Linked DNA regions of Siphonobacter curvatus. The protein of the gene in region 1 interacts with the protein of each later gene in a pairwise test. Links are inferred from orthologs where the notes say so. Each region holds a gene or a part of one and is shown on either strand. Other genes may lie near its edges.

Region 1 (8,902 bases):
AGCAGGTGAACTATCCCGGTTACATTACCATCGACCAAGAAGTAACGAATAAAATTCTGGTGGGCCGCTGATCGGTCTGATCATCCAGATAACGAAAGGGTAGAGCCAGGCTCTGCCCTTTTGTGTATCCATTAAAGCGAAGCAGCGTGACCATGAATCGTAGGTTTTTAGAAAGCTTTCAAAACTTTCTGCAAGAGGAAACGCCTCAGGAGAATTGGCAGAAAGTTGATGAGGTGATCTATGAAAATCAAACCCGCCGACTAGCCGTAGCCTTACGGAAAGAAGCAGATCCAATTGTACTTTTACAAGATTCTGAACGGTACGAAACCCGCGGCTGGCAATTGGTTCAGCTCTGGGAAGACGTATGGGTGACGCAACAAACCCTGGTTGAAAGTCGCCTGAAATCTTTAGTCGGTATTTCGCAACGCATACCCGCCCGACTGACGCTTATTCAGCCCATAACACCCGCTTTTTTTCAGGAATTTCTATCCCAGAATCATCTGCAAATTCCAGTGAAATGTGCGTTTCGATACGGCTTATTTTTGAAGGAAATGCATCAGAACGAACCGTTTTTAAACGATCCTACGATTGTTAACGATTGTGTAGCCGTAGCCGGATTTGGTCCCGTACGGCCCATGCCAAGTCGGGGTAATGACTATTATTCGGGCGAGTTAATTCGCTTTGCCAATGTGCGAAATCATACGGTAGTGGGGGGGCTGGATAAACTACTTAAAGCCTTTTTAGGGGAACATCCCATGCAGGATCTGATGACTTACGCGGACCGTGACTGGTCGACGGGAAAAAGCTACGAACGACTGGGGTTTGAACGCGTCAGTACCACGCCGCCGCAAGAACTCTGGCTCGATCCTGACGCGTTGATACGCTACTATCCGCACCGAGTTAAAGGCGAAAAACCCAGTCACTGGCGGTCGATTTTTAATACTGGAAATTACAAATACATCAAAAAACTGTAGCCGTCGTTTCGACGCATAGAATAGTTTGTATGCAGACACCAATCGTAGTACTGGGCCCTACGGCCTCTGGTAAAACCAGATTGGCCGTAGCCTTAGCCACGGAATTTGAAGGAGAAATTATCAGCGTTGATTCAAGGCAGGTATACCGAACTATGGACATTGGAACGGGAAAAGACCTGTCTGAGTATGGTACGATACCCTATCATCTCATTGATATTATTGAGGCCGGTAAGGCGTATAATCTGTACGAATTTCAGAAGGATTTTAAAGTAGTATATGAAGAAATACAGCGCCGGAATAAACGACCCATCTTATGCGGAGGTACGGGGTTGTATCTGGAAGCGATACTGAAAAATCACGCGTTTACCGCCATTCCTAATGATCCGGAATTACGAGAGCAGTTAAGTACGAAAAGCGATGAAGCCCTGCGTGAACACTTTCAGCAGCTTGATTCGCCGTATCACGCCGTAGCTGATTTGTCGACGCGTAAACGTACCCTGCGAGCCATTGAAATTGCGACGTACCTGCAGCAATTTCCCTTCGCTATTTCCGAAGAAAAACCCGCGTTAAATCCGCTGGTACTGGGTTTAAACCCGCCGGTTGAAATTCGGAGAGAGCGAATTACCAAACGCTTACACGAGCGTTTGCAAAACGGTATGATTGAAGAAGTACAGGGCTTACTGGATCAGGGAATTGCGGCAGACCAGTTAATCTACTACGGTCTGGAATATAAATTCATTACGGAATACTTGTCCGGCGTATGGGACTACGAAACCATGGTTGAACGACTCAATGTAGCGATTCACCAATACGCTAAACGACAAATGACCTTCTTCCGCAAAATGGAACGCGATAACTTACGCATTCATTGGCTAACGGACTCTTTCGAAGAACAGTTACTACAGGCCCGGCAGTGGGTGGAAGAAAAAAAGAATCGGATCGATTAAGGCTTTTATCCCGGTGGGAATACCCTGATCGATCCGATTCTATAGACCTAGTGCTTACTTAACGAACGACTTTAAAACACCGTCAGTATTGATAATGGATGTCAATTCGGCATACGGAATCAACAGCTCCGTGGGCCCTTCGGCGTAGGCTTTAATTTCGTACGGGTTGTAGCGAAACAATAGGCCTTCCGGACGAATGCTGAAATTATCGTTCAGGGCAAAAGCATTGTTTTCAAAAAAGTATTTTTCACCGTACGGATCACCTGCTTTCAGGCCTTCCTGCGTACGGAATAATTTCTCCGCCGTGGCCGCTAAGGTCTTCTCATAACCGGGCTTAAATAGTTCGTTCAATGTCAGTTGATGTCCTTTAGGTGTCAGGTTTACGTAAACCAGATTTGTGTTGGGATGAGCACCGCCCGAGTAGTTGTAGGTAAGCGTAGCCGCAGCGATACACTGGGGCGTTTGGTGGAGAACCTGCGTCCGGATGTCCGTTTCCCAGGCACTGCCCATGACGGGCTCATTGGGGAAGCGTTTCCGCTGATCGGCAATGAACGTATCGAAATCTTTGACGAAATCCTGAACGACCTGCGTAGGGGAAGCCTTCGCCTGAGCGGCCGTAGCATCGGGATTGTCGAGGTAGCCCGAGGCCGCTACCGAGTGTCGGAGAAGCGAATCCGTCAGGACCTGATTGCCTTCAAAAACCGGGTAGGTGAACTGAGCACGAGCACAGAGCGAGTCGGGGCGTACACAAAGCTGACTGCGAACGGAATCGCCCTTAATGGTGTACGCAAGGGTATCAGCTCCAGCGACCGATTGTTGCTCCGGTTTTTTCGATTCACAGGCCGCTAACAGCAGCAACAGGGGGAAGAAAAGGGAAACTTGTTTCATTACTAGAAAAGGGGATTGGGAATACAAGACTACCGAATTCAAAAAAAGGATGCAAGCAATAAAGAATCGGGATTGATTTTTAAGTAGTCCCCCTCTCTGGTTTCGGGAGAAGGGGACTGGGTGCTTAGGCTTTTTCCGCCCAGATCTGAGCGAGGTTAACGATGACTTCCACGGCTTTCTCCATATCCTGCCGGGATACCCATTCGTGGCGGGAGTGGAACGCGTGTTCGCCCGCGAAAAGGTTGGGGCAGGGCAGTCCCATAAAGGAAAGCCGCGAGCCGTCCGTACCCCCTCGGATGCTCATTTGGCGGGCCGCAATACCGCTGCGTTCAATGGCTTCTACCGCGTATTGAGCTACCTGCGGGTATTGATCGAGTACCTCTTTCATATTGCGGTACTGTTCAATCACCTTGAAATCTGCCGCTGAATTCGGGTACTGAGCCAGTACTTCCTCGGTCAGTTGTTTCAGAAAGGCTTCCTTTTCGTGTAGACCCGCTTCGGCGAAGTCCCGGATGATGAGTTCTACTTCGGCTTCCTCCACGGTACCGTGCAGATAAGTTGGGTGTACGAAACCCTCTTTGTCTTCGGTCGTTTCCGGAGAGAGGTGATCCTTGGGTAAGCGGGCTACCAGCTCCGAAGCGATTTTAATGGCACTTTCCATACGTCCTTTGGCAAAGCCGGGGTGCTGACTTACACCCTGAATGCGAATATGCACGGCGTCGGCCGAGAAGGTTTCGTCTTCCAGCGAGCCCAGTGTTTCGCCGTCGATGGTATAGCCGAAATCCGCACCCAGTTTTTCCAGGTCCACCTTGGCCGTACCCCGACCGATTTCTTCGTCGGGCGTAAAAAGGATTTTTATCGTTCCGTGTTCGAGTTCGGGATGGGAAATCAGGTAATGCACCGCATCCATGATTTCAGCCACACCGGCCTTATTGTCCGCTCCGAGCAGCGTGGTTCCGGAAGCCGTGATGAGGTCGTTTCCGATCTGGTCTTTCAGGTCGGGATGATCGCTCATGCGGATGATCTGGGCAGGATCGTCGGGTAGAACCAGATCTGAGCCGTCGTAGCGGGTATGAACGATGGGCTTCACGTTGGCCCCCGAACAATCGGGTGAGGTATCCACGTGCGAGCAAAAGCAAATCACGGGGACGCCCGTTTTGGCGGTGGTGGCGGGCAGCGTCGCGTACACATAGCCATAATCGTCGAGTTCGACCTCCGTAACACCCATCTGCTGCAATTCCTGCACCAGTACGCGACTCAAGTCTTTTTGCTTTTCGGTCGAAGGGTAGGTCTCGGAATGCGGATCAGACTGGGTGTCGATCTGTACGTAACGCAAAAAACGTTCGGTTACGGTAAAAGAATAAGGACTTAAAGGCATTGATAGTCAAACGAATAAAGGTTTTGTACAAAACAATATAGCAAATTAGCAAGTTTTTTTGGGGAATGAAGGCGGCTTTTTTCCCGCATTCAAATTTATTTTTGTGCCGGGTGAAGGGTTTTTGTGTATTTTCGCTGTCATCAAAACGTTGCCTCTCCTCATACTGGCCGTTGCCAAACAAATTTTTGCTTTATGTCTGATTTTGCAGAACTCTCCGTAGAAGGTAAGAAGGTTCAACTTCCCATTGTCGTTGGAACTGAGGCTGAAAAAGCCGTAGATATTAGTAAACTCCGCGATGAAACGGGTTTCGTCACGCTGGATTCCGGGTACAAAAATACCGGAGCAACCAAAAGTGCGATTACTTTTCTGGACGGTGAAAAAGGTATTCTGAATTACCGTGGATACAGTATTGAAGATTTAGCGGCTAAAGCGACTTTTCTCGAGGTCGCTTATTTGCTTATTTACGGGGAGTTACCCACCCAGGAGCAATACGCTGAGTTTGAAGACTCCATCCGTCGCCACACGATTGTAAACGAAGGCGTACGGGCCATTTTCGATAATTTCCCCGTAAACGCTCACCCGATGGCTACGTTGTCATCGCTGGTAAGTGCCCTGAGTGCGTTCTATCCGGATTCGTACGACGAAAAAGGAAAAGACGATCGTCACATCATTCGTTTGCTGGCTAAGTTGCCGACCATCGCTTCCTGGAGCTATAAGAAAGCTCAGGGACACCCAGTGAACTACCCCAAAAACGATCTCGACTACTGCTCGAACTTCCTGAACATGATGTTCTCGCTACCCGTTGAGAAATACGAGGTAGATCCCGTAGTTGCTTCTGCTCTGAACACGCTGCTGATTCTGCACGCGGATCACGAACAAAACTGCTCGACATCTACGGTACGTCTGGTAGGTTCTTCGCAGGCTAACCTGTACTCATCGATCTCTGCTGGCATCAGTGCCCTGTGGGGACCCCTGCACGGTGGTGCGAACCAGGAAGTGATCGAAATGCTGGAAGCCATCAAGGCCGACGGTGGCGATGTAAGCAAATATATCGACATGGCGAAGAATGCCAAGACGACGGGCTTCCGTCTGTTTGGTTTCGGCCACCGGGTATACAAAAACTTCGACCCCCGGGCTAAGATTATCAAGAAAGCAGCCGACGACGTGCTGACGAAACTGGGCGTTAATGATCCCGTACTGGAAATCGCCAAAGGACTCGAAGAGGCCGCTCTGAACGACGAATACTTCGTAGCTCGCAAGCTGTACCCGAACGTCGATTTCTACTCCGGAATCATCTACCGGGCCCTCGGTATTCCGACGAATATGTTTACGGTGATGTTCGCCATTGGCCGTCTGCCGGGCTGGATTGCTCAGTGGAAAGAAATGCGGGCGATGAAAGAACCCATCGGTCGTCCCCGTCAGATTTACACGGGAGCTACCCTGCGTGATTTCGTTCCCATGGAACAACGCTAATCATACGATTTTCAAAATGTGGGCACGTCCCACATTTTTTATGCTTTTTACTTTTTCATGGCTTTTATGGGAAAGGCTTTCTCGGTTCGGGAAAGCCTTCTTTGATTTCCGGGGTCAAAGTCGGGTAGCCTGCCTGACTACGCACAGCCAAATTTTTGAAAAGTCATTCCGCTGAAATTCCAAAGGTTGTTTTGGCCCGTGTCGGTACAGTGTTTTACGGGCCAATTGTATTCTTAAAACCACCAAATGCACTTTTTTAAGGCATTGAACGGGGGGAGAAAGAATGCAAAAATTTCAAACCGCCCAGCGGACAAATCTAGTACCTTAGCGGTTTAAGGCGTCTGTATAAATCAATCGAAAGACGCTCATTCAACAACAAACGTAGTAATGGAAGAGAAAAAAAATCTTCGCCGTCAGGACGCTCTGGATTACCACTCTAAGGGTCGTCCGGGAAAAATTGAAGTAGTTACGACGAAAGAAACGGCCACGCAACGCGACCTTTCCCTGGCGTATTCGCCGGGAGTAGCCGAGCCCTGTCTGGCCATTGCCGAAAATCCGGAAGATGTTTATAAATACACCGCCAAGGGTAACCTGGTAGCGGTGATTTCCAACGGTACGGCCGTGCTGGGTCTGGGCGATATTGGTCCGGAAGCCGGCAAACCCGTGATGGAAGGAAAAGGTCTGCTATTCAAAATCTACGCGGACATTGACGTTTTCGACATTGAACTCAATACCAAAGACGTCGATGAGTTTGTTCGGACGGTAAAAATTCTCGAACCTACCTTCGGAGGCGTGAACCTGGAGGACATCAAGGCTCCGGAATGTTTTGAAATCGAAGATCGGTTGCGGAAGGAGTTGAAAATTCCGGTAATGCACGACGATCAGCACGGTACGGCCATCATCTCTGGTGCGGCCCTGCTGAATGCTTTAGAAATCGTTGGGAAGAACATTCAGGACGCCAAATTTATTGTGAGTGGAGCCGGAGCCGCGGCCATTTCCTGTACGCAGATGTACGTGCAACTGGGAGCCCGCAAAGAGAACATCACCATGTTCGATAAGGACGGTGTCATTTGTCTGGAACGTACCAACCTGTTTGGCAAGCAAAAGGATTTTGCCGTTCCCACGCACATCACGATGGCTGAGGCCATTAAAGGTGCCGACGTATTCATCGGACTGAGTGCGGCAAACGTGCTTTCGCAGGACATGATACGCAGCATGGCGGACAATCCGATCGTATTCGCGATGGCGAACCCGACACCGGAAATCAGCTATGAAGACGCTACCGCCGCTCGTCCGGATATTATCATGGCCACCGGACGCAGTGACTACCCCAACCAGGTAAATAACGTACTGGGTTTCCCGTTCATTTTCCGGGGTGCCCTCGACGTACGGGCTACGGGTATCAACGAAGCCATGAAAATGGCCGCTACGTACGCTCTGGCTGAACTGGCGAAAGAACCCGTCCCAGATATTGTCAATATCGCTTACAACGAAAAGAATCTAACCTTTGGCCGGACGTATATCATTCCGAAGCCCATGGACCCTCGTTTGCTGACGACCGTAGCTCCGGCCGTGGCGAAAGCCGCGATGGAATCAGGACTGGCGACGCAACCCATTGAGGACTGGGAAGCCTACGAGCAGGTATTGGCCAAACGCCTGGGTCAGGATAACCAGTTGACGCGGGCCATTGTCAACAAAGCCAAGAAGGATCCTAAGAAAGTCGTATTTGCCGATGCCGAAAGTCAGACGGTACTCAAAGCCGTACAGCAGGTATACGACGATGGCATTTGCGAACCGATTCTGTTAGGAAACCGGGCTCGGATCGAAAAGATGATCAAAGAAGACCGACTGGAGCTGGAAGGTGTACAGATCATCGATCCGAAAGCCGACGACGTGCAACCGCTGGCTCGTGAATTTGCGAATGCCTACTACGAAAAACGGAAACGCCGGGGCGTAAGTCCCGCCGATGCCGAACAGATCATGCTGCGTCGGACGTATTTCGGAGCCATGATGGTAGAAACGGGTAAGGCTGATTGTTTGATTTCGGGTCTGACGCGGAACTATCCGGATACTGTTCGCCCGGCCCTTCAGGTGATTGGACGGCAGGAAGGCATTAAAAAGGTATCAGGTATGTACATCCTGCTTACTAAAAAGGGCCCCCTGTTCCTTTCCGATACCACGGTAAACTTTAATCCTTCGGTAACTGAACTGGTAGAGATTGCTGAACTAACGGCTATTTCCGTGGAAAGTCTGGGTATTAAGCCCCGCATCGCGTTATTGACGTACTCCAACTACGGTACCGCCGATGGGGAAGACGCCGAGAAAATGCGACAGGCGACGGCCATTCTACGCGGTAAACATCCTGACTGGGTGGTAGAAGGGGAAATGCAGGCTCACCTGGCCTTTAATACAGAATTGGTGAAGCAACAGTATCCCTTCTCTGATTTAGCCGAAGAAGGAGCAAACGTGCTTATTTTCCCGAACCTTTCGGCGGCGAACATTGCTTATAACTTATTGAAAGAGGTCGGCGAACTCGAATACATCGGTCCCGTACTCTTGGGTCTGAAGAAACCCGTACACGTCCTCCAGTTAGGAAGTACGGTTCGCGAGATCGTTAACATGGTGGCGATTGCCGTGGCTCAGGCTCAATAATTTTGATTGTATTTAGGAACGGGGTGATGATCCAACCATCACCCCGTTCTTTTCCAACCAACCAATCCGTATGAAAGACCTCTTTTCCAAACAATCGGATGCTTACGCGAAATACCGTCCTACGTATCCTACTGAACTATTCGAATTTATTTTGAAGTACGTACCGGGTCGGGAAGCCGCCTGGGATTGTGCTACGGGCAATGGACAGGTAGCCGTAGCTCTGGCCGATTACTTTGAACGCGTCGAAGCTACCGACATTAGCGAACAGCAACTGGCTCAGGCCGAGCCCGCTCAACGCGTACATTACCAAGTAAGCCGGGCGGAAGAGACAACCTTTCCTGCTGAGTCCTTCAATTTGGTTACCGTAGGGCAGGCTTTACACTGGTTCAATTTTGAAACTTTTCACTCGGAGGTAAAACGAGTACTTAAACCCGGGGGCGTACTGGCCGTCTGGGGATACGAGTTACTGGAGATCAGTCCAGAGATCGATCCCCTTATTCTTGATTTTTATACGACGGTGGTAGGACCCTACTGGGCTCCCGAGCGGCATCATATTCAGGAAAAATACACGAAGATTCCTTTCCCGTATC
Region 2 (8,922 bases), 1.3 Mb from region 1 along the record:
GGTACCGCATTCCAAACCCGAATCCGAATGCCCGGTACTTTGTGAACGGACAGCCTCTGGCTATCGGTCAGGAGCGGGCACTGGAATTTTCCTCACAGCCTTATATCGTAACCGCCGAGTTGCCTTACGCCTGTGGTACCTACACACCAAAACCCGATACATTTTACGTAAGAGAAGTACGGTCATTAAAAATTCTGTCTCCTTCGCGTGATACCAGCCTTTGTCTCGGTACGGCTCTATTGCCTCTGACGACGAGTGAAACCTGGGGAAACTGGCAAGGAGAGCCGGGTTTAGTTTCGCAGCAATCGGGGAAAACGTATTTTAATCCCAAAATGGCTGGTACCTATCCGTATCGCTACGTTTTAGGCGAGGGCGAATGCCGAACGGAGGTTTCCGTAACGCTTACCGTTATCGCAGCTCCGGAGTCGGCAATGTTTACAGCCAGCGTGCGGGAGGGATGTACGCCCCTGAATGTAACGTTTCAGCCCCGGGCGGCTCAGCAAACAGGTTTTACTTCGGAGTGGTCTTTCGGCAACGCTACTACTAGTGAAGCGTATGCTGCTTCGACCAGGTTGGAAAATACAACGACTGACCGACAAAGGTTTCTGATTACCCATTCGCTGAAAAATACCTGTGGTACCAAGCGGGATACCCTGACGATCCTTGTAAAGCCGCTGCCTAAAGCGGGTATTGGTGTCGACTCTACTGTTATTCGCTGTGCTCCAGCCCGGTTTGTGTTTTCCAATCTGACCGTTGGAAATGCAGGCGTATCCGTCTGGAATTTTGGGGATGGTACGCCCAAACATGCGTCTAGCGAAGATACCGTAGCCCACGTATATGCCTCCCGTGATCAGCTACAGACCTATACCATAACGCTGACGGCTAAAAACGAGTGCGGCGAAAATCAGGCTACGGCTCAGGTAAAAGTGTCGCCCAGTACGGCTAAACCGCTGTTTTCCATGAGTGAATCAGTCGTGTGCCCGGGCGTACCCGTACAGTTTACCGATGCCACGGTTCCCGTCGCTACTCGCTGGCTCTGGCGGTTTGGTAGGGAAGGAACCTCTACCGAACAGAATCCTACGTTTATTTTTCAGCAACCAGAAACTACCTATACCATTACCTTAGTAGCCGTTACGCCTTGTGGGACAGATTCAACGCAGAAGCGTATCCAGACCTCCATTCGGCCGCAGGCGAGTTTTAGCGTCGATTCGCTGGCTTGTATCGGGAAACCCGTACGATTGTTGAATACAAGCGATCTGACCCAAACCCAACTCACGGGTTTTCTTTGGGATTTGGGAAATGGCACGCTCGATTCAGCCCATGTTTCTCCCCAGCTTAGCTACCAGAATAGTGGTCCCAAAACTATCAAACTCACGGTGTTTGGTACGCCTCGTAGCTGTGCTTCACGGACGTTACAACGAACAATTCAGGTACGTGAGGCTCCCACCGCAGCATTTAGCGTAGGTGAAACATTCTGTTCGGCCGTACCCGTAAAGCTGACCAATGCATCGGTGGGAGCTACTGCTTATGAGTGGTATCTGGATGGAAGTCCGGTATCAACGGGCCAACACCCGGAAGTGTCCATTCCTTCGGGCGTTCATCAGTTGACGCTGAAAGCCTCGTATCTTAGTGTTTGTTCGGACTCAACTACTGAGGCTACCGCCGTACCAATGGATTCATGCTGGGTAGGTCTACCCGAAGCATTTACACCCGATGGCGTCGGTCCGAGTACCGGTGAACGGATAACCGTATTTGGGAATAAGCTAGAAAAGGTAAAGCTGTTCCGTATACTGAATCGTTGGGGAAATACGGTTTTTGAAAACAAGGACTTCACGCCCAACGATCGAGAGCTGGGCTGGAATGGAAAAGATTCGCGGGGCAACCCTATGCCTGCTGACCTCTATCAGTACGAATTAATCTATTCGTACGGCAATCGGGAAGACGAACCGAACCGTAAGGTGGGCACGTTTTATCTGTTGCGAAACAAGTAGGACCTATACCGGAAAGTACTAAATAGCTCGCCCCGATTCATAACCTTCTGGAATGATCGGGGCGTTACTGGTGGTGCCTGTGTGACGCAGGCCTTACGAATCTGCCCGCACAATCAGGGCCACGGCGTGAGCCGCAATTCCTTCTTTTTTTCCCACAAAACCCAGATGTTCAGAAGTAGTGGCTTTGATGGAGAGTTCCTCTTCATCGACCTGCATTACTTCAGCCAGTACCGCTTTCATGGCTGGAATGTGGGGATTGAGTTTAGGTTCCTGTAAAACTACGGTTACATCTACATTCCCTACTTCATACCCTTTTTCCCGAATCATTTCCAAAACGCGAGCCAGTAGAAGCTTGGAATCGACGCCTTTCCATTGCGGGTCTTTATCCGAGAAATGGTAGCCAATGTTTCGCAGATTGGCCGCCCCGAGTAGGGCATCACAGATGACGTGGCAAATAATATCCGCGTCAGAGTGCCCTTTGGCCCCGTGTGTATGCGGAATCTGAATGCCGCCGAGCCAGAAAGGGCGGTTTTCTTCTAATTGGTGAACGTCGTAGCCGTGTCCGACGCGAAAAGGAATCTTCATGCAATAGATGAGCTTTAGCCGGACAAAACTATGGATTTTTACGGGATCAGCCGGATTTAGGGCGTCAGCCGGTATTTGAGCGAAACCAGTAAGTACGGCAAAAAGCTGTAGTTCCGCATGTTATGTTCAATTTGGGGAATCTGATCGGGCAGGGTAGTGGCGTCGAGCAGGCCAGTGGTACTAAAATCAATTTTGGGACTTCCCAGGTAATAACACCCTAGTTCGAACCCAGCACCAAACCGATTTTTAGGAACGGCTCGGCCCACGCCCAACCCCAAATGCGGCGTTACCTGCCACCAGCGAAGTTTGAGTTGTACTTCACCAAAGTCTTCCGGCTTAATCTCAAAGTCATCAATCTTCAAACCCGTATCGGAGCTTCCCAGTACGGCGTAGCTTGGGCTAACCTGATAACCCAATCCACCGGTCAGACGAAAAGAACTTCTTGAAAAGGGAAACCAGTCCGCATGAGCTTGCAATAGATTCATGCGAACGAGCGGTGAAAGATGAATCTTAGAGTCATCGTTCACATCCACATCGAAAGGCTTTTTGTATCCGATGTGCGTAAATCCCAGCCGGAACTGCCAGGAGGACTGTTCACGAGGGCTGTAACCCAGCTCAGCTCCATAACCGAGCGTTCCGCCGAGTATACCCACGGAAAATTTTCGGGAAGGCGGATCGATACCGGGTTGAGCAAAAGCTGATGTACCAAGTGTACCCAGCAAGAGTACTAAAAGGCGGGTGTTCATAAACGTGGCGGCGTTTAAGGGTTCAACGGGTGTACGAAAGTAGTAACGTTGGTCAATACTAGCCGAAAAATTTCCGGCTAGTATTGATTTTTAACCCCACAAAAACGCGTTCCAGCGTTCAGATGACCCGTTTGAGTACCAAACTAGTCACCATTAATTGTCCTTTTCTACGGATGGCCATGAGAATTTCCTTGCCTTCCCCACGTTGTAGAATCTTGTATAAATCAGAGATGGAAAGATCGCGGCAAATTTCTCCGTTGACGCTGATCAACTCATCGCCAGCTTCGAGTCCGGCAAGCTCAGCGGGTGAGTTTCGTTCAATACGTTCAATCAGGTATTCGTCGTAATCAACGCCCTTGGCTACAATGTCCATGCCGCTCATGTTGTGTTCAAACGCTTCCCGCAGGCGGCGGCGGATGGGCTTCAGTACGACATATCGCTGCTGGTAATTGAAGGTTACTCGGAATCGCCGTAATAATTCGCAACCGATATTACCCTGTCGTTCGAGATGCCGTCCCAGTTTCATGCCGTAGGCCAGACTATCGGGAAAGGAGGCAATCAGATTGGTGAGTTCGAGTTTGTTGCCAATCCGGATTTTTTCCACGCGGCCCAGACTACCATTGATTACCCCGCTCAATCCACGGCCTAGCTGCGTGCGGATGACTTTATTGGGCAGGGGAATCTGATTACGCGAGTTTACATCCAGCGAAAGTGCGTGACCCGCTCCGGTATCAATAACCACCTTAAGCGGTACCGTACGAGCTTTATCTACCAGAGCTACTGCGTTCAGGTAAGGCTTAGCATCTTCGATGGTAATCGCGAATTGATCGCCTTTTCGGCGTTTATAGCGATAGTGACTGGGTTCCTCCAAAAGAAGTTCTTTGTGGGAAAAATCAATGGTTACGACAAAGTGATTGAACAACTCATAACCGAAAATCCCGTGAATGGGCATGCCCACGTACTCCGATATTTGCAGAATATCCTGATCAAGCACCACAATATTCTGATTACCACCTCGCATGTGGCCCATCTGAATGGCGTTGCCGACCATAACCGTTGCCGACAGATGGCCGCCTTCACCCGCCCCGGCAATCTGTACTTTCCGAACGGGTTTCATGCCTCGAACAATGGGAACTTTAGGGTCCGTAATGAGTATAGTCGATACCCCTGAATCAAGAATAAAACGAAGCGTATCCGAATTGTTAATTCTGACGGGTACAATGATCAGATTCGCTTGTAATTCGAACGGAATACGGGTGGTCTTATGACGACCTTGAAGATACAGGCCAAAACGTTCCTGAGCCCAGGTAGTGGGAGTCAGGCCGAAAACCAGCCCGAACAGGAGTACGAGTGGTAAAGCGTGTTTCATGACTGTCGTGTTTTGGAAAAACTGACTTTAATGTACAAGCTTTCTGACTCATAATCAATACGCTACGCGACGATTTTAGCTTCACTTCGGCACTTTCGGGGATTTTCGCTACTTTCGTCGCCGGAATAAAAAACCAAAATGCCCTTTCTTAGGCAGCAAAGGCATTATTTGATTAATTAAAAGTAATCTTCTGATTTTTATATTTTTTTCGCACATGAGAAAAAAAATTGTTGCAGGTAACTGGAAAATGAATAAAACCGCCGAAGAAGCAGTAGCGCTGACTTCGGAAATTGTACACATGATTGCTGACGAAGTAACCAGCGACGTAGAAGTTGTACTCTGCGTTCCTTCGCTGTATCTGTCTACACTGCAGCAGTACGCAACCGGTCGGGTTTCGATAGGTGCTCAAAACATTCACCAAAAAGCTTCTGGAGCGTACACGGGCGAAATCTCGGCTCCAATGGTGAAATCGCTGAACATTCCTTACGTTATTCTCGGACACAGTGAGCGGCGTCAGTACTTTGGCGAAACCGACGAAATTCTGGCTGAAAAAGTAAACATCGCCCTGGAAAACGGACTGAAACCCATTTTCTGCTGCGGCGAATCGCTCGAACAACGTCAGAATGAAGATTACATCGCTCTGGTACAGGCTCAGTTGACGAATGCCCTGTTCCATCTTTCCGCTGAACAATTCGGCCAGCTCGTGATCGCGTACGAACCCATCTGGGCCATCGGTACGGGTCTGACGGCTTCGGCTCAACAGGCTCAGGATATGCACGCTGCTTTGCGGAGTCACATTGCCAGCAAATACGGAGCAGAAGTAGCTGACAACACTACCATTCAGTACGGCGGAAGCGTTAGTGCGGCCAATGCAGCCGAGCTTTTTTCCAGCCCGGACGTAGATGGTGGTCTGGTAGGCGGAGCTTCGCTGAAGTCACGGGACTTCGTAAACATCGTGAAAGCGATCTAATCGGCCGCTCGGAAGCAGCACAAGCTTTCGTACGTACGATTTGAAATATCTCTTGGAATGAGTGATTCTCCCACCGTGCGATGATCACTCATTCTTTTTTGTCGTAGGTAAACCATTTTAACGGGAGGTTCGTACTTTTTAAAAATCCAATTTTCTCAATCAAGCTTCCTACGTTTTTATTTTCTATTTTTGCCGCGATCGTACTTTCTTTCTACCGCTAAATAGGCTCTGAGTGCAATATTTTACCCTATTTTTTCGTGAAAAGAAGTACACAGCCTTAGCCATGATACAGCTACTATGATGAGATATTTCATAAAGCGACTTTTTTTCGTACAATTTATTGCTCTGATCGGATTCAGTTTGACGGTAGTCGCTCAATCAGCTTTACCCGCCCAGTCAAATCTGCGAATCATCTTTCCCGACCAATCCAACTGGAATGTACTGGAAGAAGGAAAGCCTTTTTCCTTTAAACTTCAGACGCGTCCCAGCCATCAGGATAGTACGGCCATTCGATTTAGTATTGTCGAAGGTCGGCAGGACGGTATGCAACTGGATTCAATCGGGAATTTCCAGTGGACGCCCAGCTACGATCTCGTAGACCGGATTCAGGGGAGCAAAACATTTACCGTACTTTTTGCCGCCAGTACGGATAAGGGCGATCAGGTACGTCGGAGTGCTGAGTTTCGGGTACTACACGTGAACCGGCCGCCCATCATTGGTGACCTGAAACCTTTTTACGTACAGTTTAACGTACAGAATATCTATCAGATTGATCCAAATGAAGTACGCGATCCGGATCAGGACCCAATCGTGTTCATTCCCATTACGGATCAATTGCCCGAAGGAGCAAAGTTATCGGCTCAAGGAGAATTTACCTGGAAGCCTTCGCAGACGCAGTTTAACAAACTCAAGACTTCACCGCTATACGTTGAGTTTTTTGTGGAGGACCAACCCACAAAAGCACGTACGAAAGGACGTCTAAAGATCGACGTTACGCAATTGGATTTGCCCCCGGTGGTTTCCGTCGTTCCCAACGTAAATACAATCAAACTGCGGGAGAATACGACCTTGAACCTGGCCTTGTACCTGACGGACCCTAACGGCGATCAGGATATTCAGGAATTCTCGTTCCTATCCGATAACCGTTCGATTCCGAAGGAGGCTCTCAAGAAAAATACTAACACGCAGTACGAGTTTATCTGGAAGCCGGATTATGATTTCGTCAAGGACCCGCTGGATACACTAGGCTTTAATCTGACCTTCTTCGTAATGGACAAAAGCCAGAAGCGGGACGAAAAGCGGATTCACGTAACGGTGGAAAACGCCGTCAACGAGCGTGAAAAGGACCTACAACTCTACATCCAGTACCGAACTTCATTGATTCGGGCCTGGGAGTTGATTGCTCAATTGAGCGAAAAGCAGGATGAACTCAGTAAGCTATATAGAAGAGCAAAGACCGGTAAGAAAAATCGCTCGGTGATGAATGCTGGTATTGGGGCAGGAACGGCAGTAGTACCATTGACCATTAATGGAGATGGTGGTGGAGCCGTTAATGCTCGGCGAATCATTCCAACCGTAGGTGGTACGGCGACCGCAACGGTAGGTACGCTGGAAGCGACGGAAGTGATTGGTCGCTCCATTAGTCCGCTGGTGGATCAGCTCAATAAGATCATCGTCAAGAAAAATGAATTACAGACCAAGGGAGACATTTTTGCCCGGAAGTACAACCTCAAATCTGCTCGTAGAGGGCAGAGTGGACAGACTTTCGCCAAAGATCTCGATGACTTCGAAGCTTCCATGAAAGTAAACGACCTGTTAGCCCTGGAACTGGATGCCGGTTGGCAGGATCGCAATAAGCCCAAAAGCCAGGAACAGCAGGACAAGAGTCTGCAACGAACCTTCCGGGATTTCGTACCCTTTGAAGAGTAATCATTCCAAGAGGCCTAAAAAAGCGGAAAAGATACCTTTTCCGCTTTTTTAGGCTATATTCAATTCCTAACTGAATTTATCTCCGATTCATGATCGAAACGTCCCGTCTTCGTCTACTAGCTTGTGATCTAACGCTTTGGGAAGCCGTATTGGCTGGTAATAATGTACTTAGCCAAGTGATTGGAGCCAATGTACCGCGTCGCTGGACTGAGAATATGGATGCTTTTCCGGAATTCTATCAGCAGGTCAAGAAAGATCCTTCGCTTGAAAAATGGGGAGCACATTTGATCATTTATCGTCCGGAGAACCTGCTGATTGGCAGTTGCGGGTACAAGGGGCAACCCAGCGATCAGGGCGAAGTAGAAATCGGGTATGAAATTAAAATTAGTCATCGGGACCGTGGATTAGCTACCGAAGCCGCCAATGCCCTGGTCGATTACGCCTTTACCTTTCCGGAAGTACGTACCATTGTCGCTCATACGGTTGATGAAGAAAACCCGTCGACCAAAGTCTTAAGCAAAGTAGGTTTCCAGAAGAAAACCCAGGTACTCCACCCCGAAGAGGGCTTGCTTTGGCGGTGGGAACTGACTCGCTAGTATTCCATCGCACGTGCCATTCCCAATACGGGCGAAAGCTTTCGAAAAGGAGATTTCTTTAGAGATTTCGGATTCTGCTTTCCAGATCATCTTCCGGTTTCAGATTGAGTCGTTTACGGAGGCGATACCGGGCGGTATTGACACTTTGAGGCGAAATACCCAGAATATCCGCAATTTCCTTCGTACTGAGATTCATTTTCAGCAAAGCCATCAGCCGCAAGTCGTTGGAACTAAGTGAGGGAAATTCCCCGGTAATCCGCTCAAAAAACTGAGGGTGTACATTTTCAAACACATCCTTGAAGTAGCTCCACTTGTCCTCGCCGTGTAGATACGTGGTAATCTGGGCGGGAATCCGGCGTATATCCGGTAAACTTTCCTGCTGAATCTGTTGCCTGATTTCTTCCAAAAAACGGCTGTACTTCACTTCCTGGAGCGTATAACTGGTCAGCTCGCGACTCCGTTGCTCCAATTCCTCCTCCCGTTGCTGCTTTTCCTGTTCCAGTAGCTGGGCGTACGTACCCAGCTGTTGGTTCTGCTGCTGAATCACATTCAGGTTCAGAAACATCTGTACTTCCGTGTTATAGAAGTAAGTGGAAGCAATGAAAAGCATGACGGTCACTCCCGTGCACTCAAAGAGCCGAATGGTCTTTTCATCGGTATTGGCTACTGGGGTGATATAAATCAAAAGCAGCATGGAAAGGAGGCCCACCAGCGAAATGGTTAGCCGGGGGCGCCA

What was found.
Region 2: the proteins of pepT (region 1) and tpiA interact in binary tests that used the Escherichia coli proteins (3 or more experiments, as listed by UniProt). The link is inferred for Siphonobacter curvatus from one-to-one orthologs.

What each region holds. Positions count from the first base shown.
Region 1 is NZ_PTRA01000001.1:2,201,586-2,210,487, forward strand. What follows is about bases 2,061-4,941. They hold pepT (peptidase T), read right to left. Parts: upstream 4,188-4,941; coding sequence 2,934-4,187; downstream 2,061-2,933. Other genes in these bases: C5O19_RS09090 (DUF3298 and DUF4163 domain-containing protein), read right to left, coding at 2,061-2,809; C5O19_RS09100 (citrate synthase), read left to right, coding at 4,380-4,941. Outside these bases: C5O19_RS09075 (LEA type 2 family protein), read left to right, coding at 1-71; C5O19_RS09080 (hypothetical protein), read left to right, coding at 153-974; tRNA (adenosine(37)-N6)-dimethylallyltransferase MiaA, read left to right, coding at 1,004-1,921; more of C5O19_RS09090, read right to left, coding at 1,976-2,060; more of C5O19_RS09100, read left to right, coding at 4,942-5,660; C5O19_RS09105 (NADP-dependent malic enzyme), read left to right, coding at 6,048-8,312; C5O19_RS09110 (class I SAM-dependent methyltransferase), read left to right, coding at 8,383-8,902. UniProt on the Escherichia coli protein: Cleaves the N-terminal amino acid of tripeptides.
Region 2 is NZ_PTRA01000001.1:3,507,174-3,516,095, reverse strand. What follows is about bases 3,883-6,783. They hold tpiA (triose-phosphate isomerase), read left to right. Parts: upstream 3,883-4,905; coding sequence 4,906-5,661; downstream 5,662-6,783. Other genes in these bases: C5O19_RS14530 (hypothetical protein), read left to right, coding at 5,959-6,783; C5O19_RS14540 (aspartyl protease family protein), read right to left, coding at 3,883-4,691. Also shown: C5O19_RS14555 (PKD domain-containing protein), read left to right, coding at 1-1,991; ispF (2-C-methyl-D-erythritol 2,4-cyclodiphosphate synthase), read right to left, coding at 2,085-2,570; C5O19_RS14545 (hypothetical protein), read right to left, coding at 2,633-3,322; more of C5O19_RS14540, read right to left, coding at 3,441-3,882; more of C5O19_RS14530, read left to right, coding at 6,784-7,590; C5O19_RS14525 (GNAT family N-acetyltransferase), read left to right, coding at 7,680-8,186; C5O19_RS14520 (helix-turn-helix transcriptional regulator), read right to left, coding at 8,245-8,922. UniProt on the Escherichia coli protein: Involved in the gluconeogenesis. Catalyzes stereospecifically the conversion of dihydroxyacetone phosphate (DHAP) to D-glyceraldehyde-3-phosphate (G3P).